4 regions of the Billgrantia antri genome follow, and region 1 is predicted to be linked to each of the others. Evidence: predicted binding sites of a transcription regulator. Region 1 holds the regulator's gene; each other region holds the start of a gene.
The links. The regulator PhoB, encoded in region 1, activates phosphate uptake and scavenging genes when phosphate is short. The targets are predictions, from matches to a motif close to TGTCATANNNNTGTCANA.
Positions count from the first base shown of each region.

Region 2: the regulator PhoB is predicted to act here: its motif matches at 1,740-1,757, upstream of HNO53_RS02885 (CYTH domain-containing protein).
Region 3: the regulator PhoB is predicted to act here: its motif matches at 3,827-3,844, upstream of HNO53_RS04675 (DUF6482 family protein).
Region 4: the regulator PhoB is predicted to act here: its motif matches at 3,854-3,871, upstream of phnD (phosphate/phosphite/phosphonate ABC transporter substrate-binding protein).

Region 1 covers NZ_CP053383.1:4,507,925-4,515,533, reverse strand. The annotation lists gene HNO53_RS21175 (ABC transporter permease subunit) at 1-269, shown strand, start outside; gene pstA (phosphate ABC transporter permease PstA) at 266-1,816, shown strand; gene pstB (phosphate ABC transporter ATP-binding protein PstB) at 1,834-2,646, shown strand; gene phoU (phosphate signaling complex protein PhoU) at 2,680-3,408, shown strand; gene cysZ (sulfate transporter CysZ) at 3,429-4,160, shown strand; gene phoR (phosphate regulon sensor histidine kinase PhoR) at 4,193-5,512, opposite strand; gene phoB (phosphate regulon transcriptional regulator PhoB) at 5,514-6,203, opposite strand; gene ubiA (4-hydroxybenzoate octaprenyltransferase) at 6,287-7,180, opposite strand; gene HNO53_RS21135 (chorismate--pyruvate lyase family protein) at 7,210-7,609, opposite strand, start outside.
Region 2 covers NZ_CP053383.1:613,601-621,209, forward strand. The annotation lists gene HNO53_RS02880 (ion transporter) at 1-782, opposite strand, end outside; gene HNO53_RS02885 (CYTH domain-containing protein) at 841-1,680, opposite strand; gene HNO53_RS02890 (TIGR00153 family protein) at 1,809-2,489, shown strand; gene HNO53_RS02895 (inorganic phosphate transporter) at 2,558-3,823, shown strand; gene argA (amino-acid N-acetyltransferase) at 3,959-5,272, shown strand; gene HNO53_RS02905 (sensor histidine kinase) at 6,165-7,609, shown strand, end outside.
Region 3 covers NZ_CP053383.1:975,456-983,064, reverse strand. The annotation lists gene HNO53_RS04700 (monovalent cation/H+ antiporter subunit D) at 1-1,049, shown strand, start outside; gene HNO53_RS04695 (Na+/H+ antiporter subunit E) at 1,046-1,543, shown strand; gene HNO53_RS04690 (K+/H+ antiporter subunit F) at 1,537-1,806, shown strand; gene HNO53_RS04685 (Na+/H+ antiporter subunit G) at 1,815-2,207, shown strand; gene hemH (ferrochelatase) at 2,222-3,295, opposite strand; gene HNO53_RS04675 (DUF6482 family protein) at 3,428-3,730, opposite strand; gene HNO53_RS04670 (hypothetical protein) at 3,885-4,178, opposite strand; gene dnaB (replicative DNA helicase) at 4,255-5,643, opposite strand; gene HNO53_RS04660 (carbohydrate porin) at 5,806-7,305, opposite strand.
Region 4 covers NZ_CP053383.1:4,377,417-4,385,025, forward strand. The annotation lists gene HNO53_RS20430 (host attachment protein) at 1-253, opposite strand, end outside; gene phnE (phosphonate ABC transporter, permease protein PhnE) at 349-1,158, opposite strand; gene phnE (phosphonate ABC transporter, permease protein PhnE) at 1,152-1,961, opposite strand; gene phnC (phosphonate ABC transporter ATP-binding protein) at 1,948-2,754, opposite strand; gene phnD (phosphate/phosphite/phosphonate ABC transporter substrate-binding protein) at 2,825-3,832, opposite strand; gene HNO53_RS20455 (histidine phosphatase family protein) at 3,990-4,580, shown strand; gene HNO53_RS20460 (hypothetical protein) at 4,693-5,121, shown strand; gene HNO53_RS20465 (amino acid ABC transporter ATP-binding protein) at 5,190-5,918, opposite strand; gene HNO53_RS20470 (amino acid ABC transporter permease) at 5,969-7,069, opposite strand; gene HNO53_RS20475 (amino acid ABC transporter permease) at 7,080-7,609, opposite strand, start outside.

The DNA.
Region 1 (7,609 bases):
CCGGCCGCGCCGTGGGCGAGACCATGATCGTGCTTATGGCAAGCGGCAATACGGCAGTGATGAGCCTCAGCCCCTTGGAGGGTATGCGCACCATGGCGGCGGGCATTGCCGTCGAGCTTCCCGAGGCCGTGCCCGGCAGCGAGGCGTACCTGCTGCTGCTGCTGGCGGCGCTGCTGCTGTTTCTGTTCACTTTTCTGGTCAATACGCTGGCCGAGGTGGTGAGAAGCCGGCTTCGGCGTCGCTACCGCTGGCTGGGTGGTTCACCATGAGGCGCAGGCGTCCCTTGCCTCGTTCGGAAGGCCCTTGGGCCTGGCTGGCGGCCGGAAGCGTAGCGCTATCGCTGCTGATGCTGACCGCCTTGCTGCTGCTCATCGCCGTGCGCGGGCTGGCTCACTTCTGGCCGGCGACGGTGGTACAGATCGAGATGCAGGATGGCCGGCTCCTGGCGGGTCAAGCGGTACGCGAGCTGCCGCTGGAAGACGGGCATGGCAATGAACGACTTTACTTCACCGGCAATCGCGACCTTGATGGAGAGATCTGGCATTGGCTGCCGGTGGACGCCATCGCCTCCGTCGAGCGACCGCCGGAGCTGACGGTGCTGGAGCGTCGCCACCACGGTCGCTTCATTGGCCGCCTGATCGCGGTGGGAGACGCCGGTACGATAGACGGCAATCATGCTCAGCAAGCCGTCTGGACCAGGCTCGAGGCCCGACTGGCGGCACTGGAGCAGTTGCGCGGCGAGCGCGAACGGCTGCGTCGGGAGGTATTGAGGCCGCTGATCCGCCGGCTCGATGCCAACCCCAATGACGCCGATGCCCAGTTGGCACTGGTCGAGGCCAACGCCCGCGTCTACGATCTGCAGCTGGCGATGCGTGGCGAGGTGGCGCTGCTCGAGAGCGTCGACGGACGGCGTCTGCGCCAGCCGCTGGAGGAGGTACTGCGCGCGTGGCGGCCCAATGCCATGTCGCTGCCGCAGAAGTTGGCCGCCTGGGCAGGCGGCGTATGGCGTTTCCTGGCCGAGGGGCCGCGTGACGGCAACACGGCCGGTGGCGTGTGGCCGGCGATTTTCGGTACCGTGCTGATGGTACTGTTGATGTCGCTGTTGGTGACTCCCTTCGGCGTGCTGGCAGCGGTCTACCTCAACGAGGTGGCGCATCAAGGGCGCTGGACGAACCTGGTGCGGATCGCGGTGCGCAACCTGGCGGGGGTGCCCTCCATCGTCTACGGCGTGTTCGGCCTGGGGGTATTCGTCTATGGTATCGGTAGTTCGCTGGACGAGTGGTTCTTCAGTGACTCGTTGCCATCCCCGACCTTTGGTACCGGTGGGCTGCTGTGGGCGTCGCTGACGCTGGCGCTGCTGACGCTGCCGGTGGTCATCGTGGCCACCGAGGAGGGACTGGCACGGATCCCCGTCGAGCAGCGTGAAGGCGCCTTGGCGCTGGGTGCTACTCGCTTCGAGACGCTGGCCCGGGTCGTGCTTCCGATGGCAGTGCCGGCCATGCTCACCGGCGTGATCCTGGCGGTCGCCCGGGCTGCCGGCGAGGTGGCGCCGCTGCTGCTGGTCGGTGTGGCCAAGCTGGCACCCCAGGTACCAGTTGACGGCGAGTTTCCCTTTCTCCACCTCGAGCGCAAGTTCATGCACCTGGGCTATCACATCTATGACACGGCATTCCACGGCAGCGACGTGCAGGCGGCCATGCCGCTGGTCTTCGCTTCGGCGCTGCTGCTGGTGCTGGTCATCCTGGTGCTTAACCTGACTGCCATCTTTCTGCGACACCATTTTCGCGTGCGCCACGGCGTGCAGCCGCGGCCTTGAGGAGCAAAGACACAGCGATGACCTTGCCGTCCCGCTTCCAGCCCAGCCCGGGTTCGATCATCGACTTCCCCCCCGAGGCCAGCTGCTTCCAGATCGAGGGGCTGGGGTTGTCCTATAGCGGCAAGCCGGCGCTGCGAGGGCTCTCGCTGCGGGTTCCCCGGCACCGGGTCACGGCGTTCATCGGCCCGTCGGGCTGCGGCAAGTCGACGCTGCTGCGGGCGCTCAACCGGCTGCACGACCTCAACGAGGAGGTGAGCTACGAGGGAAAAATCCGGCTCGAAGGCGAAGACATCCACGCGCCCGAGGTGGCAGTGGACGAACTGCGCCGACGTGTCGGCATGGTGTTCCAGGTGCCCAACCCCTTTCCCATGTCGATCTACGACAACGTGGCCTTCGGGCTGCGCCTGCAGGGGGGACTGACCCGCCGGCGCATGGACGACATCGTCGAATGGGCGCTGAATGCTGCGGCGCTCTGGGATGAGGTCAAGGATCGCCTGCGTGCCTCGGCATGGTCGCTCTCCGGCGGTCAGCAACAGCGTCTGGTGATCGCTCGCTCGCTGGCGGTACGCCCCGAGGTGCTGCTGCTCGACGAGCCGGCCTCGGCACTGGACCCGATCTCTACACTCAAGATCGAGGAGCTGATTCGCAGCCTGAAGTCGCAGCTGACGCTGATCCTGGTCACCCACAACATGCAGCAGGCGGCGCGGGTTTCCGACTATACCGCCTTCCTGCAGGACGGCGAACTGGTGGAGTACGCCCCCACCGACACCCTGTTCACCAACCCTAGCCTGCGTCGCACCGAGAACTACATCACCGGCCGCATGGCCTGACGAGGCCGGCCACGCCAGCCCGAGGAGAGAACGATGGACATCACCAGCGATACCCACAGTCAGCACATTTCCCGCCAGTTCAACCAGGAGCTGGAAGCGCTCAAGACCCACCTGATGACCATGGGCGGGCTGGTCGAGCAGCAGGTCCAGGAGGCGATCCAGGCGCTGCTCGATGGCGACAGCCGCCTGGCGGAGAAGGTGCGCGATCGCGATCGCGACGTCAACGCCATGCAGCTCAAGATCGACGACGAGTGTACCCGGGTGCTGGCCCGCCGCCAGCCGGCGGCCTCCGACCTGCGCCTGGTGCTGGCGGTGATTCGTGCCACCGCGGATCTTGAGCGCATCGGCGACGAAGCGAGCAAGATCGCGCGCAACGCGCTGACCCTGATCGACGGCGGCAACAATGTCCGCGGCCTGGTCGAAGTACGCCACATCAGTGAGCACGTTCGCCGCATGCTGCGCGACGCTTTGACCGCCTTCGCCCGCTTCGACACCGAGCTGGCCCTGCAGGTTGTGCACGAGGACGACTCGGTGGACGATGAGTACGGCAGCGCCATGCGCTCGCTGATGACCTTCATGATGGAGGACAGCCGCGCCATCGGCCCGGTGCTCAACGTCATGTGGATCTTGCGTGCGCTGGAGCGGGTCGGCGATCATGCCGACAACCTCGCCGAGTACGTCATCTATCTGGTCAAGGGACTCGACATTCGTCACATGGACCCGGATCAGATCGACGAGGATGCGCTGACGCGCAAGGAGTAACTACCCGAGAGAGGATTCGGATGCTGAACGCCTTTGCGGCGCTGACGCGCGGGACGCGGCTGGTCTATGGCCGCGGCCTGCGCCGCTATGTTTATGCCCCTATCGCCGTCAACCTGATGGTCTATTCGGCCATGCTCTACTACGTGATCAGCCACTTCGGCGGCTGGCTGGAGAGCTGGATGGCCATGGTGCCGGCCTGGCTCGGCTGGTTGGAATGGCTGATCTGGCCGCTATTCGTGGCTAGCCTGGTGTTGATCGTGTTCTTCACCTTCACCCTGGTGACCCACCTGATCGCCGCGCCCTTCTATGGCTTCCTGGCGGCCAAGGTGGAAGTGCAGGCCACCGGCCGGCCGCCGCTCGACGACCGCGGCCTGGCGCGCACGGCGGTGGATGCCCTGGGGCGCGAGCTGGTCAAGCTCGGCTACATCCTGCCGCGCGCCCTGGTGCTGCTGGTAATCAGCTGGATTCCCGCGCTCAATGTCGCCGCCCCTTTCTTGTGGGCGCTGTTCTCGGCCTGGATAATGGCGATCACCTATCTCGATTATCCCATGGACAACAACAAGGTGAGTTTCGCCGACATGCGTCGCCGGCTCTCCTCGCATACCTGGCACACTCTCACCTTCGGCGGCTGGGTGACGCTGATCACCTGGATACCGCTGGCCAACCTGTTCCTGCTGCCCGGCGCCGTGGCCGGCGCCGTGCTGATGTGGGACCGCCACTATCGCGGCGAACGTGATCTCGCCACGACGTGAGCCGTGACGCCGTTCGTGACTCTCCTCTCGCTTCAGCGTTCGGAGACTTGCTTTGCCGTCGCCTCGGCCACCACCAGCCGGGAGGCGGGGAACACGCAGCGGAACAGGGCCCCGCGGCCTGGGTGGGAGTCGATCTCGAGGTAGGCGTCGTGGCGTAGCAGCACGTGCTTGACGATGGCCAGTCCCAGGCCGGTGCCACCACTTTCGCTGCTGCGTCCCTTGTCGACCCGATAGAAGCGCTCGGTGAGCCGGGGGATATGCACCGGGTCGATGCCCTCGCCGTCGTCTTCCACCTCGAGACAGGCGCCCCTGGGGTGCGATTTCCAGCGCAGCACGATGTGGCTGCCCTCGGGGGTGTAGCGCACCGCGTTGGAGGCCAGGTTGGACAGCGCGCTGTGGATCTCGCTATCGCTGCCGAGCAGGCATTGCGCCTCATCGAGCTCCACCCGGATCTGCTGGCGGCCGGCCGCCAGCGCCTCGGCGTCGCGGCGCACCTCTTCGAGCAGCGTGGCCATGGGCAGCGGCAGATGGTCCTCGCCGCCCTGGTCGATCTCCAGCCGAGACAGCAACAGCAGGTCGTTGACCAGGTTCTGCATGCGGGTCGTCTGCTCCTGCATGCGGGTCAGGCCCTGAGCGAGCCGAGGCGGCAACTGCTGGGCATAGGTGACGTAGGTCTCGAGGTAGCCGGCCAACACCGTCAACGGCGTACGCAGCTCATGGGAGACATTGGCGACGAAGTCGCGGCGCATCTCCTCCAGGCGGTGCAGGCGGGTAATGTCACGCGCCATCACCAGGCGTTCGTCGTCACCGTAGAGCGTAATCTGGAACTGCAGGACCTGGCGTTCGTCGACCGGGGAGGCCAGCGTCAGCGGCTCGCGATAATCGCGGGCGTTGAAGTAGGCGACGAAGCGGGGATCACGCACCAGGTTGGTGATGTGCTGGCCGCGGTCATGGGCCGCCTTGAGCCCCAGCATGCGCTCGGCGGCGCTGTTCCACCATTCCAGATCGCCGTGCGGGTCGAGCATCACCACGCTGTCACGCATTGCCTCGGAGGACTCCTGAATGCGCTTCAGGGTTGCCTGCAGACGGTGTTGGGTATGTCGCTGACCCTTCTGGTAGCGGTACAGGCGGTCGAACAGCTCGCCCCACAGGCCGGTGGCCGCGGGCGGTTCGCTGTGCGGGTTGCGGGTCAGCCAACGGCGCAGGGCATGCAACTGGCGAAGATGATAGATGAGGCGCAGGGCGAGTCCCGCGGCGAGCCCCAGCCCCGGGGCGGAAAACAGCCAGCCGACCAGGCTGCCCGCCACGGCGAGCAGGCCGAGACGCCAGAGTTCATGGCTCCAGGAGCGCACGTCAGCCCTTGTTGGAGAAGCGGTAGCCGGTGCCGCGCACGGTCTGGACCAGATGCTGGTGGGCATCGCCCAATGCCTTGCGCAGGCGGCGGATATGCACGTCCACGGTGCGTTCCTCGACATAGACGTTGCCGCCCCATACCTGGTCGAGCAACTGGCTACGGGTGTAGGCACGTTCCTGGTGGGTCATGAAGAACTGCAGCAGGCGGTACTCGGTGGGGCCCATCTCCAGCGCCTTGCCGCCGGCGCTGACGCGGTGGCTGACCGGGTCGAGCACGAGGCCGTCCACTTCCACCGGTTCCTCGACGCCCTTGGGCGTGGTCCGGCGCAGTACCGCCTTGAGTCGGGCCACCAGTTCACGAGGCGAGAAGGGCTTGGTGATGTAGTCGTCGGCGCCGGCCTCGAGGCCCTGGATCTTGTTGTCCTCTTCGCTCTTGGCGGTAAGCATGATGATCGGCAGCTCACGGGTGGCTTCCTCGCGCTTGAGCCGGCGTGCCAGCTCGATGCCGCTGGTGCCGGGCATCATCCAGTCCAGCAGCAGCAGGTCGGGCTGGTTGTCGACGATCATGCTGTGGGCGCTCTGCGCGTTGGCAGCCTCCAGCACGCGATAGTCGGCCATCTCCAGCGCCACCGCGATCATCTCGCGGATCGGCGCTTCGTCATCGACGATCAGAACGGTCTTGGCGGTCATCCCGAAGCCTCGCGGTCAGTGACGGGTCGGTGACGATCTCACCACGTCATCATGACACTTGGATGACAACGCTGCCATAGGGGCTAGACACCGGCGGCAGGCCACAGGCTTAGCGCGATGCCGGCGAACGCCAGCAGCCCCGACCAGTGGTTGTTGAGGAAGGCCTGGAAGCAGCGATCGCGCTCGCGCCGGCGGATCAGGAACTGCTGGTGGACGAAGGTGGCGGCCATGCCCGCCAGGCCCAGCCAGTGGAACGCGCCCAGCTCGAGGCGCAGCCCGACCCAGCCCAGCAGGCCCAGGGTGACCAGCTGCAGCAGGCCGATCATGGCGCGATCGGTACGACCGAACAGCACCGCCGTGGACTTGATGCCGATCTTGAGGTCGTCGTCGCGATCGACCATGGCGTACTCGGTGTCGTAGGCCACCGTCCACGCCACGTTGGCGGCGAATAGTAGCCAGGCTTCCAGGGGCACATGACCCAGCACCGCACCGAAGGCCATCGGGATCGCCCAGGAGAAGGCGGCGCCGAGAAACAGCTGCGGCAAATGGGTATAGCGCTTCATGAACGGATAGATGAATGCCAGCGCCACGCCCACCAACGAGAGCAGGATGGTAAACGGGTTGGTGAACAGCACCAGCACGAAGGCCGAGGCGACCAGACCGGCGAACAAGCCCTTGGCCTCGCGTTCGCTGATGCGCCCGGTGGCCAGCGGCCGGTTCTTCGTACGCTTCACGTGACCGTCGAAGTGGCGGTCGGCGTAGTCGTTGATCACGCAGCCCGCGGCGCGCATCAGGTATACCCCGGCGACGAAGATCAGCAGCAGGTGGCGTTCGGGAACCCCGGCGGCGGCCACCCACAGCGCCCACAGCGTGGGCCACATCAGCAGCCAGGTGCCGATGGGGCGATCCAGCCGCATCAGGTGCAGGAAGTCGGGCACGCGGGCCAGCCCCTTGGGGCGCATCAGAGAGCGTTCCATCGGTGTCTCCTCATTCGATGGCGATCATCCTAGCGTGATGGCAAGCCCAATTCATCCGCCATCGCGTCGAGGAAGAACTCCTGTACCAGCACGGCGAAACGGCCGTGGCGGAATACCGAACGCCGACCCCAGGGGCCGAACGCCGGGTGAAAGGACGCTGTGCCGGTCGTGATCTCGATGGGGCTGCGCTGCAGATCGGGCTGACGGAACAGCCAACTGCCCAGCGAGCGCTCACCAAGCCGTTCGAGGCGCTGGCCACGCAGCTGCGCCAGCGGAGCCACCGAACGCGCCACCACCCAGGGCCGCTCGTCGAGGCACAGCGCCACTTCCCGCAGCCAGGCGAGACGATCGAGGGGCAACCCGAGCGCCTGGGCTTCGTCGAGGCTTGGCTTGCCCAGGTGCTGGCCGAGCAGGCGCACGCGGAAGGCA
Region 2 (7,609 bases), 680 kb from region 1:
TGACGGTCGTGGCCGCAGCCGGGGCAGGCCTGCTCGGAGTACCGGTCGGCGCGGATCGAGCGGATCACTTCGGCCGAGAACACCCCGGTGGGGATGGCGATGATCGAGTAGCCGATCAGCATGACCAGGGTGGAGATCGCCTGGCCGAGGGGGGTGACGGGGACGATGTCGCCGTAGCCCACCGTGGTCAGGGTCACGATGGCCCAGTAGATGGCCGTGGGAATGCTGCTGAAGCCGGCTTCGGCAGGCTCGATCATGTAGACCAGCGCGGCGAACAGCGTCACCAGCAGGAACATGGTGAACAGGAACAGGAAGATCTGGTGCCAGCTGCGCAGCAGTGCCTCCACCAGCAGGCGTCCTTCACCGACGAACTGCATCAGGCGCAGCACGCGGAAGATGCGCAGCACGCGCAGCAGGCGCACGATCACCAGGGTCTGGGTTCCGGGAAGCAGCAGCATCAACCAGGTGGGCAGGATGGCAATCACATCGATCACGCCGTAGAAACTGCGCAGGTAGCGCAGCGGCTTGTCGAGAATGATCAGGCGCACCACCAGTTCGACGGTAAAGGCGAGGGTGAACCCCCACTCCAGCCAGTAGAACCATTCGCCATAGGCCGCGCTGAGGTGATCGACGGTATCGAGCATGACCACCAGCACGCTGGCCAGGATCACCAGGATCAGGGCAATGTCGAAGCCCTTGGCCAGTGGCGTGTCGGATTCGAAGATGACCTGGAACAGGCGTGTACGCACGCCATCGGCGGCCGGTCGGAACGGTTCGGTCATGCGCTGGCTTCCTGCGGCAAGTGGCTCACTTCAGCGGTACGTGGCAATGGGAAACGGCTCATGCCGCCAGGCGATGGGCCAACCGCAGCGCCAGGCGCCCGAACTCGACGCCTAACCAATCGGCTTGCTCCAGCATGGCGGCGAGACGGGCAGCATCATCGTCGCCCGCGGCGAGCGCCTGCAAGGCCTCTCGGGCCGCTTCTCTCCAGCTATCCTCGCCGGTATCGGCGAGGGCGTCCAATGCCAGCAGGGCACGCCGCAGCCGCTCTCCTTCACCAGAGCCTTCCGGCAACGTCCAGCGGCCGCTGAGCAGGGCGCTGCCGCGGGCGGCCTTGCTGGCATCGGCGGGTCGCAGTGGCACCGTTTCGGCGAAGGCTTGCGCCAGGCTCCACAGCGCCTGGGGGTCGCCGTCCTTGAGTTCCAGTTCCAGTTCGCGGATCGGCACACGCCGTCCGGCGGCGCGAATCTCGCCCTGGTCGAGGGCGACTTCGATGGTGGCTTCCGCGAGCTCCAGGCGCCAGGCACGGCGCTCGAAATCGGTGGCAAAGCGCGGCTCGAGCCGTTCCAGCACATCGTCGCCCAACCCGGCGATGGGAGGCAGCTCGGCCAGCCTCGCGCGGTCCAGCGTCTCGCTGGCTACCGGCCACTCCCACTCGCCTCGCCGGCTGTAGCCACCGGCGCCTTCGCCGCTGGTCTTGAGGGTCTGCACCCAGCTGTCACCGTGCCGGCGCAGCCTCAGCGCCATGCGCGCTGCCTCCAGCTCGCCCGCCGGCGTGTCGAAGTAGATATTGGCCAGATGCCGGGCGTCGTACACGCCGCCGCGCAGCAAGGGGTGCTGCAACAGGCGCTCCGGCCCCGTCTCGGCCAGTGCCAGCTTCATTTCTATCTCTTCGCTCATGTGCCTTCCTGCTGTTCGACTAGAATGAGAGCGCGTCAGGGGCTACCGTGTAAGCCAAATATTTCAATGACGTGACAGGGTGCCATTCTTTATACTGGCGCCGCCATTCCACAAGCGCATTCTACGCCATGGTCAAATCCAATCCGTTTTCGGCGATGTTCGGTCGCTCGCCGTTTCAGCCACTGCTGGCGCATATCGCCAAGTCCAACGAGTGTGCCGACCAGCTGCTGCCTTTCTTCGAGGCGTCGCTGGCCGGGGACTGGGACGAGGCCGCCAGAGTCCGCGAGACCATTACCCAACTGGAGCATGAGGCCGACAGCCTCAAGACCGAGCTGCGCCTCAACCTGCCCAATACGCTGTTCCTCCCGGTTTCCCGCAGCGACCTGCTCGACCTGATCAGCGTCCAGGACAAGATCGCCAACAAGGTGCGCGACATCACCGGCATCATGCTTGGCCGGCGTATGCAGGTGCCCGCTGAGCTGGCCCAGCCCATGCGCGACTACATGCACACCGCCGTGGCCTGCGTCGCCCAGGCGCGCCAAGCGCTGGAGGAGCTTCAGGATCTGCTCGAGTCGGGCTTCGGCCGGCATGTCGCCGACGTGATGCAGAACTTGATTCGCGAGCTGCACATTCTCGAGCAGCAGGCCGACCAGCAGCAGATCGATATCCGACGCCAGCTATTCGAGCTCGAAGACAGGCTCAAGCCGGTAGACGTGGTCTTTCTCTACAAGATCATCGACTGGGTCGGCGAACTCTCCGATCGCGCCGAGCGCGTCGGCAGCCGTCTCCAGATTCTCACTGCCCGGTAGGACATCGTCGCCCGGCCCGGCCGGGACATGTCCTCTCAACCTGACAGCCACATAGGATCCAACCCCCTATGTCGATCATTGCAGAGCACGCGAACACCTTCATCATCCTGGCCTGTCTCTTCGGCTTCTTCATGGCCTGGGGCGTCGGTGCCAACGACGTCGCCAACGCCATGGGCACCTCGGTCGGCTCCAAGGCGATCACCATCAAGCAGGCGATCATCATCGCGGTGATCTTCGAGTTCCTCGGCGCCTGGCTTGCCGGCGGCGCGGTCACCGAGACGATTCGCAAGGGCATCATCGACCCCGCAGCACTGCAGCACGATCCCCAGCTGCTGATCTACGGCATGCTGGCCTCGCTGCTGGCCGCCGGCACCTGGCTGTTGATCGCCTCGATGAAGGGCTGGCCGGTGTCGACCACCCACTCCATCGTCGGCGCCATCGTCGGCTTCGCCCTGGCAGGACTCGGCATCGATGCCGTGGGCTGGGCCAAGGTGGGACAGATCGCCGCCAGCTGGGTGGTATCGCCACTGCTGTCGGGCGTCATCGCCTTCACCCTGTTCAAGTCGGTGCAGCACCTGATCTTCGAGTCCCATGACCCGTTTGCCGCGGCCAAGCGCTACGTACCGTTCTACGTGCTGCTGGTCGGCTTCGCCATCTGCATGGTGACTCTGACCAAGGGACTCAAGCACCTGGGGCTAAACCTTGGGTTCGGTACCAACCTGCTGCTGTCGGTTCTGTTCGGCCTCGGCATGATGGCCCTGGGCGGCTGGATGGAGCGGCGCGTACAGGCCGGCAGCCGCCAGACCGACCATTTCGGCTTCACCGGGGTGGAGCGGGTGTTCGGCGTGCTGATGATCTTTACCGCCTGCGCCATGGCCTTCGCCCATGGTTCCAACGACGTGGCCAACGCCGTGGGTCCGCTGGCGGCCGTGATCAGCGTGGTCGAGCACGGCGGCACCATCGGGGCTTCGGCACTGGTGCCCTGGTGGGTGCTGGTACTGGGCGGCGGCGGCATCGTGGTGGGGCTGGTCACCTACGGTCACAAGGTCATCGCCACGGTGGGTACCGGCATCACCGAACTGACGCCCAGCCGCGGTTTTGCCGCCACCCTGGCCGCGGCGCTGACCGTGGTGCTCGCCTCGGGCACCGGGCTGCCGATCTCCACTACTCATACGCTGGTGGGCGCGGTGCTCGGCGTCGGCCTGGCCCGCGGCATGACGGCGCTCAACCTGCGCGTGATCGGCACCATCGCGATGTCCTGGCTGATTACCCTGCCGGCGGGGGCGGGCCTGGCAATACTGTTCTTCTTCATGTTCAAGGGAATCTTTGGTTAAACGTCATCGCTCGCGACGTAGAACTGGCTGGGTATGAACGTACACGGCGGCACCTTGATGGTGCCGCCGTTTTCGCTGCTCTGATATAGTCGAAGCCGATACACCCTCCCTTTCATCTGCTGCCGGAGAGCGGCCTTGGACACTCGTTTCCCCTTCGTCGAATGGTTCCGTAATTCCTCCCCTTATATCAATGCGCATCGGGGCCGAACCTTCGTGATCCTGATCGAGGGCGAGGCCATGGCGCGAGGACGAGGCGAGCAGTTGATCCAGGATCTGGCGCTGCTGCACACCCTCGGCGTGCGGCTGGTGGTGGTGTTCGGCATCCGCCCCCAGGTGGAGCAGGCGCTGAACGAAGCCGGCATCGAGCCGCGGCGCCACGACGGCCGTTGGGTGGCCGACGAAGCGATCATGGCCTGCGTCGAGCGGGTCGCGGCCGAGCAGCGCCTGTGGCTCGAGGCGCGGCTATCGCTGGGTCTGCCCAACACGCCACTGCACGGGGTCGAACTGACCGCGGTCTCCGGCAACCTGGTGATGGCCAAGCCGCTGGGGGTGCGCGAAGGGGTCGACTACGATCACAGCGGTGAGGTGCGCCGGGTGCGGGTGTCGGCGGTGCAGGGGCTGCTCGACCGCGGCTCGCTGGTGCTGCTGCCGCCCCTGGGCTTCTCCAGTACCGGCGAGGTGTTCGACCTGGACGCCGCCGAAGTGGCCCAGCACGCGGCCATGGCGCTGGCTGCCGACAAGCTGATCCTGCTGGGCGAGGCGGCCGGGCTGTATGACGAGAATGGTGCCTTGCAGCGTCAGCTGACGCCTGCCGAAGCCGAGCCGCTGCTGAGCCAGATCGAACCGGGCTGCGAGCAGGCGCGCCACATTGCCGCCGCCTGCGCCGCCGCGCGCCACGGGGTGGCGCGAACCCACCTGCTCTCGTGGCAGGATCACGATGCCCTGCTGGGCGAGCTGTTCACCCGCGACGGGGTGGGCACGATGATCACCCGGCATCGCTACGAGCAGCTGCGTCCGGCCGAGCTCGGCGATATCGCCGGCCTGCTGGAACTGCTCGAGCCGCTGGAGCGGCGCGGCATGCTGGTGCCGCGCTCGCGTGAACGCCTGGAGCACGAGATCGACGATTATCTGGTCATCGAGCGCGACGGCATGATCATCGGCTGCGCGGCGCTGCACTGCTTTGACGAGACGCAGATGGGCGAGCTGGCCTGCGTGGCGATCCACGTCGACTATCGCGGCGGGGCACGCGGCTCGCTGCTGCTGTCCGGTATCGAGCGTCGCGCGAGACGGCTCGGGCTCGGCGCTCTGTTCGTGCTGACTACCCATACCGCCCACTGGTTCGTCGAGCACGGCTTCCGCCCCTCGGACATCGATTCGCTGCCCACCCTGCGGCGCGATACCTACAACCACGCCCGCAAGTCGAAGATCCTCGTCAAGCCGCTTTCGTGACGCCCTGATAGGGGCAGCAAAAAAGGCCGAACGAGGCGCAGCCGCCGCCCTGGAATCGTGTGCCGGGCGGCGGCTGTCGCTTTGGGGCAACGCCGCTTGAAATGTCGTCTCCAAAAGGCTACACGGCAAGTCACTGTTTTCAATAAATATCTTAAAGCCTGGTCGCAACGGTGTCGCCATTCGGTGACGAAAAAGAGGCCAGTGATACGCTGATTGAACGGCTTTTGCCGTACGGTGACGGCGTGCCAACTTTTTTGTCTTTTTAACTTATTGATTTTAAACAAATTGCCAATTTTTTGGCACGCAACTCGCTATATACTTGGTGAGCAACGAAGAAGTGATTCAAACGGCTCGAATCACTTCGGATCGTCAAGAGGCTTGGGAACCACCACCCCCCCATGCCCTGTGCGACCCGAGCTTCACGACGATCGACGTTCGCTCCGCGATGTGTAACTTAGGTTGCGATGAGACGGGTACCGCCGATAGGCAAGGAACGGTACCAGAAGGGCAAGGATGCCCCGGCAAGGATGCCTCATCCCCCTCGGGGGATCGAATTCCGGGCCAGCGCCGGTAAACGATACCGGCGCTGGCGCCAAAGGACGAAGCAAGGCGGTTCGCCGCCTGCCCGTAGCGACGGCTCCTGGTAGCACAGCGTCGGCAGCGGGGCTTCGGGACCCTCGGGTCCGCTGAAAGTATGGGACATGGCTCGACCAGGCGAACGATGCCCATATTTTCAACCCCTTCAGTTCCCTGCGTATTGGGCCGGCATCTTGCCGGCCTCTTTTTTTTCGACAGGACTGAGACGGGGAAGTAGGCGAGCGTGGAACTCTGTTATCCTTCAGGTACGTACCCTATGGTGGTCCCTTACCCTCTCCTGAATAGAACATTGGTCATGACCAAACGGGTCTCGCGCCGCTGGCGTCCACGCTCATTGCTGCAGCTCGTGCTGTTGGCGTTTCTGGTAGTGATGCTGCCGCTGGGAATCCTGATGTACCAGGCCGGCCAGGCCTTGTCCGAACTGTCACACCTGGCGGACGTCAGCGCCCGCCAGGCGGTGGAAGAGAGCCGGCGCGCCCGGGTGCTCAGCAACCTGGCGGTCGAAATGGAACGCAGTGCGCGCCAGTACGCGGTGCTCGAGCAGGAGAGCCTGCTCGACCTTTATGAGGAGCGTCACAATGAGTTCCGAGAGCTGCTGACGATGCAGCGCCGCTTCCTGCCCGACAACCCCGACGTGCAGGCGCTGGAGGAGCAGCTGTTGCTGCTGTCGCAGCTGCCCGAACTGGACCCCGAGGAGCTCGAGGTGTGGCTGTCGCTGTTCGTGCCGTTTGCCGAGCATACCGAGGCGATGCGCCAAGCCACCAATCGCCAGATCGACGCCAGCATCGAGATGATCAGCGCCAGGGCGGAAGCCGTGCAGTCGCGACTCTGGCTGCAGACCACCGCGCTGGTCTCCGCTAGCCTGCTGCTCATGCTGCTGTTCAGTTGGCTGATCATTCGACCGGTGCGCCAGCTCGAGCGCCGCATTCTCAGCATCGGCAGCGGCGTCGAGACCAACGACCGCGATACCATCCAGGGGCCCGCCGAATTGGTACAGCTCGGCGACCGGCTCGACTGGCTCTCGACCCGGCTCAGCGATCTGGAGGCACAGAAGCAGCAATTCCTGCGCCACATGTCGCACGAACTCAAGACGCCGCTGGCCAGCGTGCGCGAAGGCTCGGCGCTGCTGGCCGATGGCGTGGCGGGCGAGATGACGCCGCGCCAGCGCGAAATCCTGGCCCTGATCGACTCCAGCGGTCGCGAACTGCAGCGCCTGATCGAACAGCTGCTCGACTACAACCTGCTGCAGCACAACCAGCGGATCACCCTCGAACAGGTGGACCTGGCGACGCTGGTCAAGGCCACCCTGGCCAAGCATCGACTGGCGCTGGAGCACAAGGGCATGCGAGTGACCGCTTTCGACGGTCCCATGGAGTGGGTGGTCGACCGTACCGCGGTAGGTCGCATCCTCGACAACCTGGTCTCGAATGCCATCGCCTATGGCGAAGACGGCGGCGAGCTGCTGCTGCGCGCCCACGCCGGGCGGGAGCACCTGATTCTCGACGTCGCCAACAGCGGCGAGCCCATCGCCGAGCATGACCGCGCGCGCCTGTTCGAACCGTTCTACCAGGGGCGTTCGCGGCGCAAGGGGCCGCTCAAGGGCTCCGGTATCGGGCTTTCGGTCGCGGCCGACTGCGCGCGCATCCAGAACGGCAGCCTGGGGCTGATCGAGGATAGAGAATACGAAGTGTGTTTTCGCCTGACGCTGCCGCGTCAGGCGCTTCCCTTGACCACGGAAAA
Region 3 (7,609 bases), 1.0 Mb from region 1:
CACGCATTCAGGCCGGCGTGCACTACGTGGTACTCAACCTGGCCGGCTCCGCGCTGTTCCTGATCGCCGTGGGCGTGCTCTACGGCGCCACCGGCACCCTGAACATGGCCGACATGGCGGCGCGCCTTGCCGAGCTGCCCGCCGAGCGGGCCGGGCTGGTCACCGCCGGCGGACTGATGCTGCTGGTGGTATTCGGGCTCAAGGCCGCCATGCTGCCGCTCTATTTCTGGCTGCCGCGCACTTATGCCGCCGCCCCGGCGCCGGTAGCGGCGCTGTTTGCGATCATGACCAAGGTGGGCATCTACGCCATCCTGCGGGTCTATTCGCTGATCTTCGGCGAGGCCGCGGGGCCCTTGGCCGACCTGGAGCAGGCCTGGGTCTGGTGGCTGTCGCTGGCCACTCTGGTCGCGGCCGGCGTCGGCGTACTGGCGGCGCGCGACCTGCGCCTGTTGGTGGCCTACCTGGTGCTGGTCTCGGTGGGCACCCTGCTCGCCGGAATCGGCATGGGCTCGCCGCGGGCGGTCTCCGCCCTGCTCTACTACCTGATCCATACCACCCTGATCACCGGCGGACTGTTCCTGCTTGCCGAACTGATCGGTCAGCAGCGCGGCAAGGCCGGCACTCGCCTGGTGCGGGGCCGTCCGCTGCAGCAGGGCGGCTGGCTGGCCGGGCTGTTCTTCCTCGGCGCCGTATCGGTGGCCGGCCTGCCCCCGCTCTCCGGGGCGCTCGGCAAGGCGCTGCTGCTGGCCGCTGCCGAGGGCGGACAGCGCCTCTGGCTGTGGCCAATCCTGCTGCTCACCGGGCTCTGCGCACTGATTGCACTCTCCCGTGCCGGCTCCACCCTGTTCTGGCGTAGCCAGGGCGAGCCTGCCGGTGAAAGATTGACGTGGCGCAAATGGTTCGGCGTGACCTGGCTGCTGGCTGCTTCGCCGCTGCTGGTGGCGCTGGCCGGCCCCGTCAGCGATTACACCGAGGCCACCGCCGACCAGTTGGCGGCTCCCCAAGCCCTGATCGATGCGCTGCTGCCCAGCGCCGGAGGTGCTCCATGATCAAGCCTCGTCCTTGGCTGCCGACACCGCTGCTGTCGCTCCTGCTGCTCGTGGTCTGGCTGTTGCTGGTGCGTAGCCTGGCCTTCGGTCACTTTCTGCTGGGCGGCTTTCTGGCGGTGACGATCCCGCTGGCGACCCACCGCTTCTGGGATGCCCAACCGCACATCGCCAAGCCCTGGCTGCTGCTGCGCTTCGTGCTGCGCGTGCTGGGCGACATCCTGGTCGCCAACCTCGAGGTCGCCTGGTTGATCATCAACCCCCGCCGCCGCCTGCATCCGCATTTCGTGGAATACCCGCTGATGCTGCAGGATCGTTTCACCATCACGCTGCTGGCCAACACCATCAGCCTGACGCCGGGCACGGTATCGGCCAACCTGCGCCTGGACGGCAAGAGCCTGCTGATCCATGCCCTGAACGCGAAGGATGAAGCGGCCCTGATCGCCCATATACGCGAGCGTTACGAGCGGCCGCTGAAGGAGATCTACGAATGCTAGACATCGCGCTGACGATCAGCCTGACGCTGGTGGTATTGGCCCTGCTGCTTAACGTCTACCGACTCGCCGTGGGGCCGGACATGCCCGACCGCATCCTGGCGCTGGACACCATGTACATCAATTCCATTGCCTTGATCGTGCTGATGGGGCTATGGCTCAACACCAAGACCTATTTCGAGTCGGCGCTGTTGATCGCCATGCTCGGCTTCATCAGCACCGTGGCAGTGTGCAAGTACCTGTTGCGCGGCGATATCATCGAGTAGGAGGCTCCATGACCCTGTACGTGATCCTCGAAGGCGTGATCGCCTTCTTCCTCGTTGCCGGCGGCGCCTTCGCCTTCATCGGCTCGCTGGGCATGGCCCACCTGCGCGACTTCTACATGCGCCTGCACGGGCCCACCAAGGCCACTACCCTGGGCATCGGCTGCATGCTGATCGCCTCGATGCTTTACTTCTGGGTCACCCAGGGCAAGCCCGACATCCAGGAAATGCTGATCACGCTGTTCCTGTTCATCACCGCACCGGTAAGCGCCCACCTGCTGGCCAAGACCGGGCTGCACATGCAGCTCAAGCACATCGACGAGACCGGCGGGCGCCCACCCGAGCTACGTCCCGAGGAAATCGGCGAGAAGCCCGTGCCCCACCCCGACCGCGGCCACGGCTGACGTCGGGCCGCTGGCTACAGCCAGCCGCCCAGCTCGTTCTCGGCGATCGCGACCAGCGCGGCGACATGATCGTCGCGCTCGTTGAGGCAGGGAACGTAGGTGAATTGCTCACCGCCGGCAGCGAGAAAACTCTCGCGGATCTCCTCGTTGATCTCCTCGAGGGTTTCCACGCAGTCGGAGGCGAACGCCGGCGAGATCACCGCGATATGCCGCTTGCCCTGGCGCGCCAGTTCGGCCACGTGATCGACGGTCTGCGGGCCGACCCACTCCTCGGGGCCGAACTGCGACTGGAAGGCGGTCTGTACCGTCCCCTCCTCCCATCCCAGCCGCTCACGCAGCAGCCGCGTGGTCTTCTGACACTGACAATGGTACGGATCGCCCTCGCGCAGGAAGCGCTTGGGCACGCCGTGATAGGAAGCGACCAGCACCTCGGGCGGTGTCTCGGTGGCGGCATAGGTCTCGCGCACCGAGTTGGCCAGCGCCTCGAGATAGGCCGGATGCTCGAAGTAGGCCGGCACGGTGCGCAGCGCCGGCTGCCACTTAAGCTTCATCAGGGTGCGAAAGGCCTGGTCGTTGGCGGTGGCGGTGGTCGGCGAGGCGTACTGGGGGTAGAGCGGGAAGAACAGGATGCGCTGGCAGCCTGCGGCCTGCATACGGCGCAGCACGCTATCGGTGGAAGGGTTGCCGTAGCGCATGCAGAAGTCCACCAGCACGCGATCGCCATGACGCGCCGTCAACGTCTCGGCCAGCTTGCGGGTCTGCTCGCGGGTGATGGTCAGCAGCGGGCTCTCGTCCTGCTGCGTGTTCCAGATGCTGCGGTAGGCCTCCCCCGACTTGAACGGACGCCGGGTCAGAATGATCAGCTGCAGCAGTGGTTGCCACTTCCAGCTCGGATAGTCCACCACGCGCTTGTCGGAAAGGAACTCGTTGAGGTAGCGGCGCATCGACCAGTAGTCGGTAGCGTCCGGCGTTCCCAGGTTGGCCAGCACGATGCCGATCCGGGGGGTTGGTACCGCGGGGTGATCCGCCGGAGCATGAGCCGGACGTTGGCGTTCCGCCGGGCTCGGTTGCACTTGCGATGCGGCCATGCGCTGCGCTCCTCATGCGTGAAGAAAGAAGCGTTCATTGTATCAGGCGAGGAGCGCACAGGGCATGAAGTTATACTATAAAGACGATTTGTATAACTTGGATCAAGGTTAAAGAATAGACCAGCACAGACGCTAGAACACGAGCGGCATGCGTGACGTCAGCGGGTCGTGATAATGAGTGTCCCGGCCGATCACCTCGTCCTGCGGTACGTGCTGAACCAGGAAGGCGCGATGAATGCCGGCGCGCTGCAGTTCGAGATAGACGTCCTCCAACGAACGAAAGACGGTCGGCTTGCCGCGACGGGTCAGCAGGTGACGCCCCCCTTCCACATCCTCCAGCTCCACCTGATAGCAGTGGCTGCCGGAGTGCGTGATGACCCGCACCTCGAAGTTGTCGTGTCGGGAGACGAATTGTTTCAGCTGTTCGAATTCCATGGTTCCCTCCATGTCCTGGAATTGTTTCCATTGGCCTATGCGAGATATGCGTCGGGCACAGCATGACTGTGCCCGATGTGATCTGCATGACGCTGGCATATCATTATTATGACAGCCGAGACGTCCGAGGGTTCCGCTATTCGCGCCCGTGGCGCTACTGATAATCGGAGGGATCGATCGCCTTGGCCAGCGAGTTGCGGTCGACCCACTTGCCCGCCTTGGTCTCCTTGTAGCGGAACACCACGCGGTCACCCACCGCCACGGCGAGCTCGGCGTCCTCGGTCTGGTAGCTGTAGGTTTCGCCGTCCACGACCAACTGGAAACGGTAAAGGTCCGGCATGCCCAGCCACTCCTTGAAGGGACCTTCACGCTCCAACGCCTGAAGTTCGCCGCGCGCTTCCAGTTTTGGGGTGCGCTGGCGCTTGCCGCGCCGAAATCCGCCTGCCATGGTCACTCCTCGAAAACGACTGTCGGGGGCTCGGCATTATACGGTGCCGGGCGTCAGGCTCAACCGCCGCCCAGGCTTATTCGCCGAACGCATCGCCGTAGCTGTCCGGCGCCAGGTCCTCGAAGCGGGTGTACTTGCCGATGAAAGCCATGTGCACCGTGCCAATGGGACCATTACGCTGCTTGCCGATGATCAACTCGGCCAGGCCCTGATTGTCGGGATTGTCGGGATTATAGACCTCGTCACGGTAGACGAAGGCGATCACGTCGGCGTCCTGCTCGATGGCGCCCGATTCGCGCAGGTCCGACATCACCGGCCGCTTGTTGGGTCGCTGTTCCAGCGAGCGGTTGAGCTGGGAGAGTGCGATCACCGGACAGCCGAACTCCTTGGCCAGCCCCTTGAGCGAGCGCGAGATCTCGGAGATCTCGCCGGTGCGGTTCTCGGAGAAGCCGGGGATCTGCATCAGCTGCAGGTAGTCGATCATCACCAACGCCAGATTGCCGTGCTCGCGCACCAGGCGGCGCATGCGCGAGCGCATCTCGTTGGGCGACAGCGCCGCCGTATCGTCGATGAATAGTTGCTTGTCCTTGAGCAGGTTTACCGCCGACGTCAGTCGCGGCCAGTCCTCGTCCTCGAGCTGGCCGGTACGCACCCGGGTCTGGTCGATACGCCCCAGCGACGACAGCATGCGCAGCATCAGTGCATCCGCCGGCATCTCCATGGAGAACACCATCACCGGCTTGTCGCTCGAGATAACGGCATGTTCCACCACGTTCATGGCAAAGGTCGTCTTGCCCATGGAGGGGCGCCCGGCGATGATCACCAAGTCCGAGGGCTGCAGGCCCGAGGTCATCTCGTCGAGGTCGCGAAAGCCGGTGGAGAGACCGGTCATCTCGCCCTTCATGTTGAACAGCTCGTCGATGCGGTCCACCGCCTTGGCCAGCAGTTCGCTCATGCCGATGGGGCCGCCCGACTTGGGTCGCTCCTCGCTGATCTGGAACACCAGCCGTTCGGCCTCGTCGAGCAGTTCGTCGGCCGGCCGGCCTTGAGGACTGAAGGCGCCGTCGGCGATCTGGCTGGCCGCGCGGATCAGCTTGCGCAGCGTGGCCCGCTCGCGCACGATGTCGGCGTAGGCGCGGATGTTGCTCGCCGAGGGCGTATTGCGCGCCAGCTCGGCCAGGTAGGCGAGCCCGCCGACGGTGTCGAGCTGGTCGCGCCCCTCCAGCGCCTCGGACAGCGTGACCACGTCGAGCGGCCTGGCGGCTTCGGCGAGGCCGATCATGGCGTTGAAGATCAGGCGATGCTCGTAGCGGTAGAAGTCGTCCGCCACCAGCCGGTCGGCGACGTTGTCCCAAGCCTGGTTGTCGAGCATCAGGCCGCCGAGCACCGACTGCTCCGCCTCCAGCGAGTGCGGCGGCACCTTGAGCGCAGCGGTTTCCTGATCGAGCTCGAGCGTGTCGTTCATGGTGCGGCAACCTTGATGAGAACGGGCCGTGCCATTCTACCCGATGGCCGGGGCCCACCCTACCTTTCAAAACCACAAAAACCGCGACCGAAAGCGGTCGCGGCAAGGGATCGAAACCGTGCGCGAGCAGTGGCCCGGCCATGGCCGGGCCGCACTGGGAACCTAGAACCAGACCTCGGTCTGCACGCCGAAGCTCCACTGGCCGCCGGTAAAGCCGTCGCTTCCGAAGGCGTCGTCGCCGTTGAAACCGTTGAGCTCCTCGTCCCAGTCGCTCCAGGAGGCGAACAGGCGGATCTCGGGGCGCTGCCAGAAGCCGCCCACCTGGGGCTTGAAGGTCGGTGCGATGGTGAACTTGGTGTAGTCGCCCTCCACCGCGCTGTTGCCGCCGCGACCGCGGGGATCGAGGTCCATCCACTGGTAGCTGGCCTCGTACTGCATCTCAAAATTCTGGGTGAGTTCGTTGGCCAGGCGTACGTTGAAGGTGGCCCAGTCGTACTGGTCGCCCTCGACGTAGCGGTCCTCGCTGGTCTCGGCGAGGATCGCCGGGGCCACGCGCCAGCGCGGCGCCACGTAGGTGGTGCCGTAGAGGGCCAGGCGCGTCGCGGCGGCGTCGTCGGTGAGGTCGCCGTCGCTGCCGAGCCCCTTGACCTGGGCGCCAAGGCCCTGACCGTGCAGCACCGCGGCCTTGAAGTTGCCCTCGCCCAGGCCGAAGAAGCTGTCGCCGTGATAGGCCACCATGGTATGGAAGCCGCTGTCGGCAGCGGTCTGTCCCTCGTCGATGTCACGCTCTTCGTTGTCGGCCGCCGACAGGCCGTTGACCATCCACTGCCAGTTGCCGAAGTAGTTGTTGGAGGTGACGATCAGGCTATCGGTGGAACCGGTATCGTCGGGGTTCTCGCTATCGACGGGAAAGTCGCTGAAGCTGCGCCCGTAGAGCGAGAAGTTCGAACGCCAGCTGTCGGCCAGCTGCATGTCGTAGATACCGGCACCGGTACCGGCGAGGAAGATGATGTCGCTGTCGAGCCAGTGGATGTCGAAATTGTCGCGGTCGAAGCGCTTGCCGGCCCAGATCGAGGCGTTCTCGAAGGCACCGGTGAAGCTCGGCAGCTCACTGAACTCGGCGTAGACCTGGCGCACGTTGAGGTTGGAGTCGTCGTCCCAATCGTTGCTGGTGGTGGTGCCACTGGCCAGCATGGTGCGGTAGTGCGCCTTGGCGCCGTTGTCGAACTGCATGCGGTAGTTGAGGATCGCCTCGGCGTAGGTATCCGGCTCGTTGCCCAGCCGCCCCACGGCGCCGCCCAGCCCGCCGGCCGGGGTCACGTAGGGCCCGCCCTCGATGCTCTTGCGGTCTTCGCCCAGCAGCAGCCCCGAACGGGCATAGACGTTGAACGAGAAGCCCTCCTCGCCGCTGGCCTGACGCTCGACCTTGGCCAGTCGCTCCTCCACCTCGTCGGCGGAAAGACGCCCCTCGACCTGGGCCTCGGCAAGTTCGGCACGCTGCTCCGCGGCAGCGGCACGCTGCTCGGCGGCGGCGATGCGGTTCTCGAGCTCGAGCAGGCGCTGCTCGAGAGAGGCAGTATCGGCAGCGGCGTGCCCCATCATGCCGAAGCTGGCCACGGCTACGGCGGTGACAAGCGGGGTTCGTAGCAAGGCAGTCTTCATCGCAGTGGTTCCTTTTATGGTTGTATGTTCGTTTGTTTCACAAGAGAGACGGGGCGAAACACGGCACTGTATCGTTTCAGACAAGCATCGCGACGATGCCTTACGGCCCTGCTGCCCTAGCCTGAAGCCCAACGCATCCAGACCAGGCAAAAACTTAATCGTTTAAGAGTCGTGACGCAAAGGCAAACCGTAATATTACTACCAATGTCTAAGCCGAAATCCGCGTGCGCCGATGTCGGGCCAAACGAACAAGGGGCGCGGGAGAACTCCCGCGCCCCTTGGCGTCGCAATCTAGCTAGCTAGA
Region 4 (7,609 bases), 130 kb from region 1:
CCTTGTAGATGCGCTCGGCGATCTGCTTGGCGAAGATCTCGGCTTCGTGATCCAGAGCCACGCTGTCTCCCCGACTGGAGCGCCGGGTCTGAGAGGTCGATTCATCCATGGCGCCCGTGGCGCCCGTCACCAAGTCTCCCTCGTGCAGCCGCCCTTCGGCGTGTACCAGACTCTCTTTCTCCTCCAGCTTGAGCGCATCGCGTGTAAACACGCGAGCCCGCGCCGCATCGGCCACCACGATATACGTTGTCATAGCCTCTCCTTGAGTCGGGTTGAAGTCAAAGCCCGCCTTCCCGTTGCGGACTCTCTATCTCCAAAATGGCAAGCAGACTCTCAAGGGTCAACCGGTTACAGCACCTTGCCCCGCAGCAGGCCGGTCACCGCCTCGCCGATCAAGACGAGCACCACGATGGCGATCAGGATGGTGGCTACCGTGGGCCAGGCGAAGGTGTCGATGGCACCCTGCAGGATCACCCCGATGCCGCCGGCGCCGACCAGGCCCAGCACCGTCGATTCGCGAATGTTGATGTCCCAGCGCAGGATGACGATGGCAAAGAAGGCCGGCATCACCTGCGGCACGATGGCATAGGCGATCACCTTGGCCTTGGACGCACCGGTGGCCTCCATGGCCTCCACCGGGCGGCGGTCGATCTCTTCGATCGCTTCGCCCATCAGCTTGCCGATGAAGCCCACCGAGCGAAACATGATGGCGAGTATTCCGGCCAGTACTCCCGGGCCGAAGATTGCCACGAACAGCAGTGCCCAGATGATGGTGTTCACCGAGCGGCTGGCGACCAGGATGAAGCGGCCCAGCCACAGGCAGGCACGGTTGGGAGTGGTGTTCTGGGCGGCAATGTAGGAGACCGGCAGCGCAATGAAGATCGTCAGCGCGGTGGCCAGCGTGGCGATGTGCACCGTCTCGAGCAGCGCATTGACGATCGCCGCCAAACGCGAGGGGTCGGGCGGCCACATGCGCGCACCGAGGCTCGATATCTGGTTGGGCGCGTCCCACACCCAGGGCCAGAAGATATCGATGTCGCGCACCGCCCAGTAGACCACCATCACGGTGGCCAACAGCACGGCGTAGCGGATCATGCGCTGTTTGCGGTCATAGCGTCGCCACACGCGGTCGGCCAAGGCGCCGGCACGATCTACCATATCTTCTTCCTCACCCAGCCGCTGATGCCTTCACTGACCAGAATCACCGCAATGATCGTGAGCAGGATGGCAAAGGCAAAATCGTAGTCGTAACGCCCGAAGGCGTTCATCAAGGTACCGCCAATGCCGCCGGCACCGACGATGCCGACCACCGCCGAAGCGCGCAGGTTACTGTCGAGCTGGTACATGGAGAGCCCTACCTGGCGCGGCAGGATCTGCGGGAATACGGCGTAGACCAGGGTGGCGAGGTAGCCCGCGCCAGCGGCCTTCATCGCCTCGACCTGGCCCCAGTCGATCTCCTCGATCTCCTCGGCCAGCAGTTTGCCGACGAAGCCGATCGAATAGATCGTCAGGGTGAGGATACCGGCCAGGGGCCCGAAACCCACCGCGGCGACGAACAGGATGGCGACGATCACCGGATGGAAGCTGCGCGAGACGATGATCACCGCGCGCCCGAGCAGGTAGATGGGCTTGGGCGCCACGTTCTTGGCAGCCATCACGGCAAAGGGAATCGACAGCGCCACGCCGAGCAGCGTGGCCAGGATGGCGATCTGGAAGCTCTCCTTGAAGCCGGTGAGCAGCAGTTCGCTGCGCTCGAAGCTGGGCGGAAAGCCGCCGCCGAAGATACGCGCCGCTCGCGGCAGGCCCTCGCTGATGCGCTCCCAGTTGAACGGCAGCGAGCCGAACGCCCACACCAGATAGACGAGTATCGCCAGCCACAGCCCATAGCGCAGTAACGGGCTGGCAATGAAGGGCGGCTTGCGCCAGGTGCGCGGCGCACCGACAGGGTCAGGTGGAGTCATGCGCCACTCCCTGTCTCGAGCGGCCAGGCTCCGCGGTGATCTCGTCCTCAGCGGCTTCGATGCCGCCATAGATGGCGTCCAGCGCCTCCTTGGTGAAGTCGGCCGGGACGCCGTCGAAGATCATTTTCCCATGGCGTAGTCCGACGATGCGCTCGGTATAGGCCTTGGCCTGGGCCACATTGTGGATATTGATCAATACCGGCAGCGAGAGCTCACTGGCCAGGCTCTGCAGCAGTTTCATGATCTGCTCGGAGGTGCGCGGATCGAGCGAGGCCGTCGGCTCGTCGGCGAGCAGGATCTCGGGCTCCTGCATCAGCGCCCGCACCACACCGACACGCTGGCGCTCGCCGCCGGAGAGTTCGTCGGCACGCTTGTTGGCGTAGTGGGCGATGCCCACCCGCTCCATCAGCTGGAAGGCACGCTCGATGTCGCTCTGGGGATAGCGCCGGGTAACGGCCTGGAAAAGATTGACGTAGCCGAGTCGGCCAGCCAGCACGTTCTCCATCACCGTCAATCGGTCGATCAGGTTGAAGCCCTGGAAGACCATGCCGATCTTGCGTCGAGCCCGGCGCAACTCGCGCCCTTTGAGGTTGACCAGCTCGGTGCCGTTGAGCCGGATCGAGCCCGAGGTCGGCTCCACCAGGCGGTTGATGCAGCGCAGCAGGGTACTCTTGCCGGCACCGGAGGCACCGACGATTGACACTACGCTGCTTCCTTCTACCTTCAGGTCGAGCTCTTCCAGTACCGGCTTGTCACGGCCGTAGCGCTTGACCAGTCGCGTTATTTCCAGCATGCCACTCCCTCATACCACCAGGAACGAGGGGCCCCGGCCATGCCGAGAGCCCCGACGCAGTTCACCAGACTTACTCCTGGTCCAGGTTCTCGGGAGTGTATTCGACTCCGTTGGCGTTCTGGATGGTACGGATGACCTTCCAGTGTTCCTGATAGTTGATGGGGATGAACTTCTCGACACCCTCGAACTCGTCGCCCAGCTCGGTGCCCTCGAACTCAAAGGAGAAGAAGGCCTCCTCGATCTTGTCGACCAGGTCGGGGTGCAGGTTGTGAGCATAGGTATACGAAGTAGTGGGGAAGCGATCCGACTCGAAGATCATGCGCACCTCCTCGGGATCGTAGAGGCCACGGGCGGCCATGCGCTCGACCACCTCGGAAGCCACCGGGGCGGCATCGTAGTCGCGGGCGACCACGCCGAGCATCGACTGATCGTGGCTGCCGGAGTAGACCACCTCGTAGTCCTCTTCGGGTACGACCCCCAACTCGGGAAACAGGGCACGCGGCGCCTGGTTGCCGGAGTTGGAGGTCGGCGAGGTGTGCGCAATGCGCTTACCCTTGAGATCCTCCAACTCCTCGATGTCGGAGTCGACGTGGGTGTAGACCTGCAGGGTGTAGCCGAACTGGCCGTCGTCGGAGCCCATCAGGGCGAAAGGCACCGCCCCCGCCAGGTTGACGGCAAACGGCGTCGGCCCGGTTGAGAAGCCTGCGATGTGAAGTCGTCCGCTGCGCATGGCCTCGACCTGCGCCGAGTTGGACTGCACGGCGAAGAAGCGCACGTCGCGCCCGGTCACTTCCTTCAGGTGGTCGATGAAGGGCTGCCAGATATCGGAGTAGATGGCCGGATCCTCCACCGGGGTATAGGCGAAGATCAGCGTATCGGGATCGACCCATTCGGATTCGTCGCTGGGACGGTCGGCCACCAGGTCGCCATCCTCGTCACAGTAGATCTGGTCCAGGTCGCCGCGCTGGCAATCGGACTGAGCCTGCGCCTGGGCGGGCAACAGCAGAAGCAGCGGCAGCAGTGAGGTGAAGGCCAGCGTGGCGAAGGGGGAACGACGGAACGTCCTGATAGTTGTCATTGGCGTGTCTCTCTGTATCACTGTCATTATGTTGTTGTCAGCGATGGCGGGAGCGAAAATGCCCAGGAAAGCCGCTCATCTGCTCGAAAGCGAACACGGTAAGGCCCATATGATCGCAAACGAAACTAACCAACAATCTAGGTAGTATGCCAACACGATGTCAATCCGATTTCACTCCGCTTTGGGCCAACGCCACAACCGCTACCTGCTGATGCGGCATGGCCACAGCCAGGCCAATGCCCGTCACTTGATCATCAGCACGCCGGCCCGGGGTCTGGCGGAATATGGCCTCTCCGAGCAAGGCGAAGCGCAGCTGGACGCGCTGCTCGCCGACTGGCGCTGGCCGGCTCCTACCCACATTCTGCACTCGGACTTCCTGCGCACCACGCAAACCGCCAGGCGAGTGGCCGCTCACTTCGGCCTCGAGATGCAGGCCGAGCCGCGCCTGCGCGAGCGCGACTTCGGCGAACTCGAGGGCGCGGCGGACAGCCGCTATCGTGACGTCTGGGTCCATGATGCGCGCAGCCCCGAGCACCACGAATACGGGGTCGAGAGCGTGGCCAGCGTCGCCGCCCGCATGCAGGGCGTGATCGCCTCGCTGGAGCAGGCACTGCGGGGCGAGACCGTACTGCTGGTCAGCCACGGCGACCCGCTGCAGATCATGCTGACCGCCCTCGAAGGTCGCCTGCTGACGGAGCATCGCGACCGCGAAGCGCTGCTGCCGGCCGGCATCGCTGTGCTCGATTGATCGGGACATCGACAGGACGGCTGACGCTCGGCGTCTTCTGGGGTAGCATCGGCTTTCCGGCAGGGATGCCGGCCACATCATCGTACTGCGAAGCATCCACGGGAGGACCCCGATGCGACAGTTCCTGTTTCCCCGCCGCCCGATGTCCCGGGGCGTGCTGCTCCTGATTCACTTCGGTCTGCAGGCTGGCCTGCTGACTTACGCCCTGCTGTGGCTGCTGCCGCGCAGTCCTTGGTTCGGCGCGGTCGAATGGCACCTGGCCTGGCCCAGCCTGGCGCTGGGAGTCGGGCTCTGGCTGGCCGCGACCCTCGTTTTGCGCCTGCTGATCGAGCTCTGCCTGCTGCCGCATCACCTCGCCAACCGCACCGGTTTTGCCCCGGGCGACATGGTCACCCGCTCCTTCGAGCGCCGCCCGGCGGTGCACGACAGCCAAGCGGCCTGGACCAGCGAGGCACGCCCGGTGGAAACCGAGCCCAGTGTTCTCGGCAACGCACGCGTGACACGGCCCGCCGAGCCTCTCAAGCCTCAGGGCAGCCTCTGAGCTAGCCGGGCCTAAACGGAATGCGCGGCCGGCCCCGTAGAGTGAGGCGGCCGCGCAGGGCCCAGACCTCAGTGACCGAGGATCTGACTGAGGAAGAGCTGCGTCCGCTCGGACTGCGGATTGTTGAAGAAGGGCTCCGGGGCGTTCTCCTCGATAATCTGGCCCTGGTCCATGAAGATCACGCGGTCGGCCACGGTCTTGGCAAAGCCCATCTCGTGGGTCACGCAGAGCATGGTCATGCCCTCGTTGGCCAGCTCCACCATGACGTCGAGCACCTCCTTGATCATCTCCGGGTCGAGCGCCGAGGTAGGCTCGTCGAACAGCATCACGTCGGGATGCATGCACAGCGAGCGGGCAATCGCCACGCGCTGCTGCTGCCCGCCCGAGAGCTGGCCGGGATACTTGCGCGCCTGCTCGGCGATCTTGACCCGCTCCAGGTACTGCATGGCGAGCCGCTCCGCCTCGCGGCGTGGCTTCTTCTGAACCCACATCGGTGAGAGGCAGCAGTTCTCCAGTACCGTCAGGTGCGGGAAGAGATTGAAGTGCTGGAATACCATGCCTACGCTGCGGCGGATCTGCTCGATGCGCTTGACGTCCTGGGTCAGCGGCACGCCGCCGACCACGATCTCGCCGGCCTGGTGCTCCTCGAGATGGTTGATGCAGCGGATCAGCGTCGACTTGCCCGAGCCCGAGGGCCCGCAGATGACGATCCGCTCGCCCCGCTTGACCTCTAGGTTGATGTCGCGCAGTACATGGAAGTCGCCGTACCACTTGTTGACGCCGCGCATCTCGACCATCAGGGTCTCCGCGCCGGCCTGGGTTGCCTGTTCAGTCATTGTTCTAGTTCCTATCTCTTATGGCCGGTGTGAAGTTTCCGCTCGAGGTACTGGCTATAGCGCGACATGCTGAAACAGAAGATCCAGAACATGAACGCGGCGAACACGTAGCCCTCCAGGGAGAAGCCCAGCCAGCGGGAATCCGACAGCGCTGCCTGCACGATGCCGAGCAGGTCGAACAGCCCGATGATCATTACCAGGGTGGTGTCCTTGAACAGCGAGATGAAGGTGTTGACGATGCCGGGGATCATCAACTTCAGCGCCTGGGGCAGCACGATCAGGCCCATGCGCATCCAGTAGCTCATGCCCAGCGCCGCCGCCGCCTCCTCCTGGCCACGGGGAATCGCCTGCAGCCCGCCGCGGATGACCTCGGCCATATAGGCGCTCTGGAACAGGGTGATGCCGATGAAGGCCCGGATCAGGCGGTCGACGCTGACCCCGGTAGGCATGAACAGCGGCAGCATCACCGAGGCCATGAACAGCACCGTGATCAGCGGCACGCCGCGCCAGAACTCGATGAACACCACGCAGAAGCTCTTGACGATGGGCATCTGTGAGCGTCGCCCGAGTGCCAGCAGGATGCCGATCGGCAGCGCACCGACCATCCCCACCACGGCCAGCACCAGGGTCAGCATCAGCCCGCCCCAGCGGTGGGTTTCCACCACCCGCAGGCCGAAATGCCCGCCGTAGAGCATGAAGTAGGCGAACACCGGGAAGGCCACGAGGGTGGCCAGCGCCACCCAGCGCTTGAGCGGCAGCCGCGGGATCATCAGCCAGGCGATCAGGGCGGCGAACACGGCGAAGGTCAGGTTGATCCGCCAGAGTTCGTCGCGCGGGTAGAGGCCGTAGATGAACTGGCCGATACGCGCATTGACGAAGACCCAACAGGCGCCTTCACGGGAACAGTCGTCGCGGCTGGTGCCGATCCAGTCGGCATTGATGAAGGCCCACTGGATCGTAGGCGTCAGCAGCAGGTAGAGCAGATAGAGCCCCAGCAGGGTGAAGATCGTGTTCACCGGCCCACTGAACAGATTGGCCCGCAGCCAGGCCACCGGGCCGATGGTATTGCCGGGCGCCGGTCGCGCCTCGATCATCTTGTGTTGAATCGTCATGGCGCCTCTCCTAGCGTTCCACCAGCGCCACGCGGGCGTTGAACCAGTTCATGAACATCGATACCAGCAGGCTGATGGTGAGGTAGACCGCCATGGTCATGGCGATGACCTCGATCGCCTGCCCCGTCTGGTTGAGCGTGGTGCCGGCGAACACCGAGACCAGGTCCGGATAGCCGATGGCCGTGGCCAGCGAGGAGTTCTTGATCAGGTTGAGGTACTGGCTGGTCAGCGGCGGGATGATCACGCGCAGGGCCTGGGGCACCACCACCAGGCGCAGCACCAGGTTGCGCGGCAGGCTCAGCGCCTGGGCTGCCTCGGTCTGGCCGTGGGGAATCGCCTGGATGCCAGAGCGCACGATCTCGGCGATGAACGAGGCCGTATAGATGGAAAGCGCCAGCCATAGGGCCAGGAACTCGGGGATGACGGTAATCCCCCCGCGGAAGTTGAAGCCGCGCAGCTCCGGCACGTCCCAGGTCACCGGCACGCCAGTGGCGACCAGCACCAGCAGCGGCAGGCCAATGATCAGGCCCAGCGAAATCC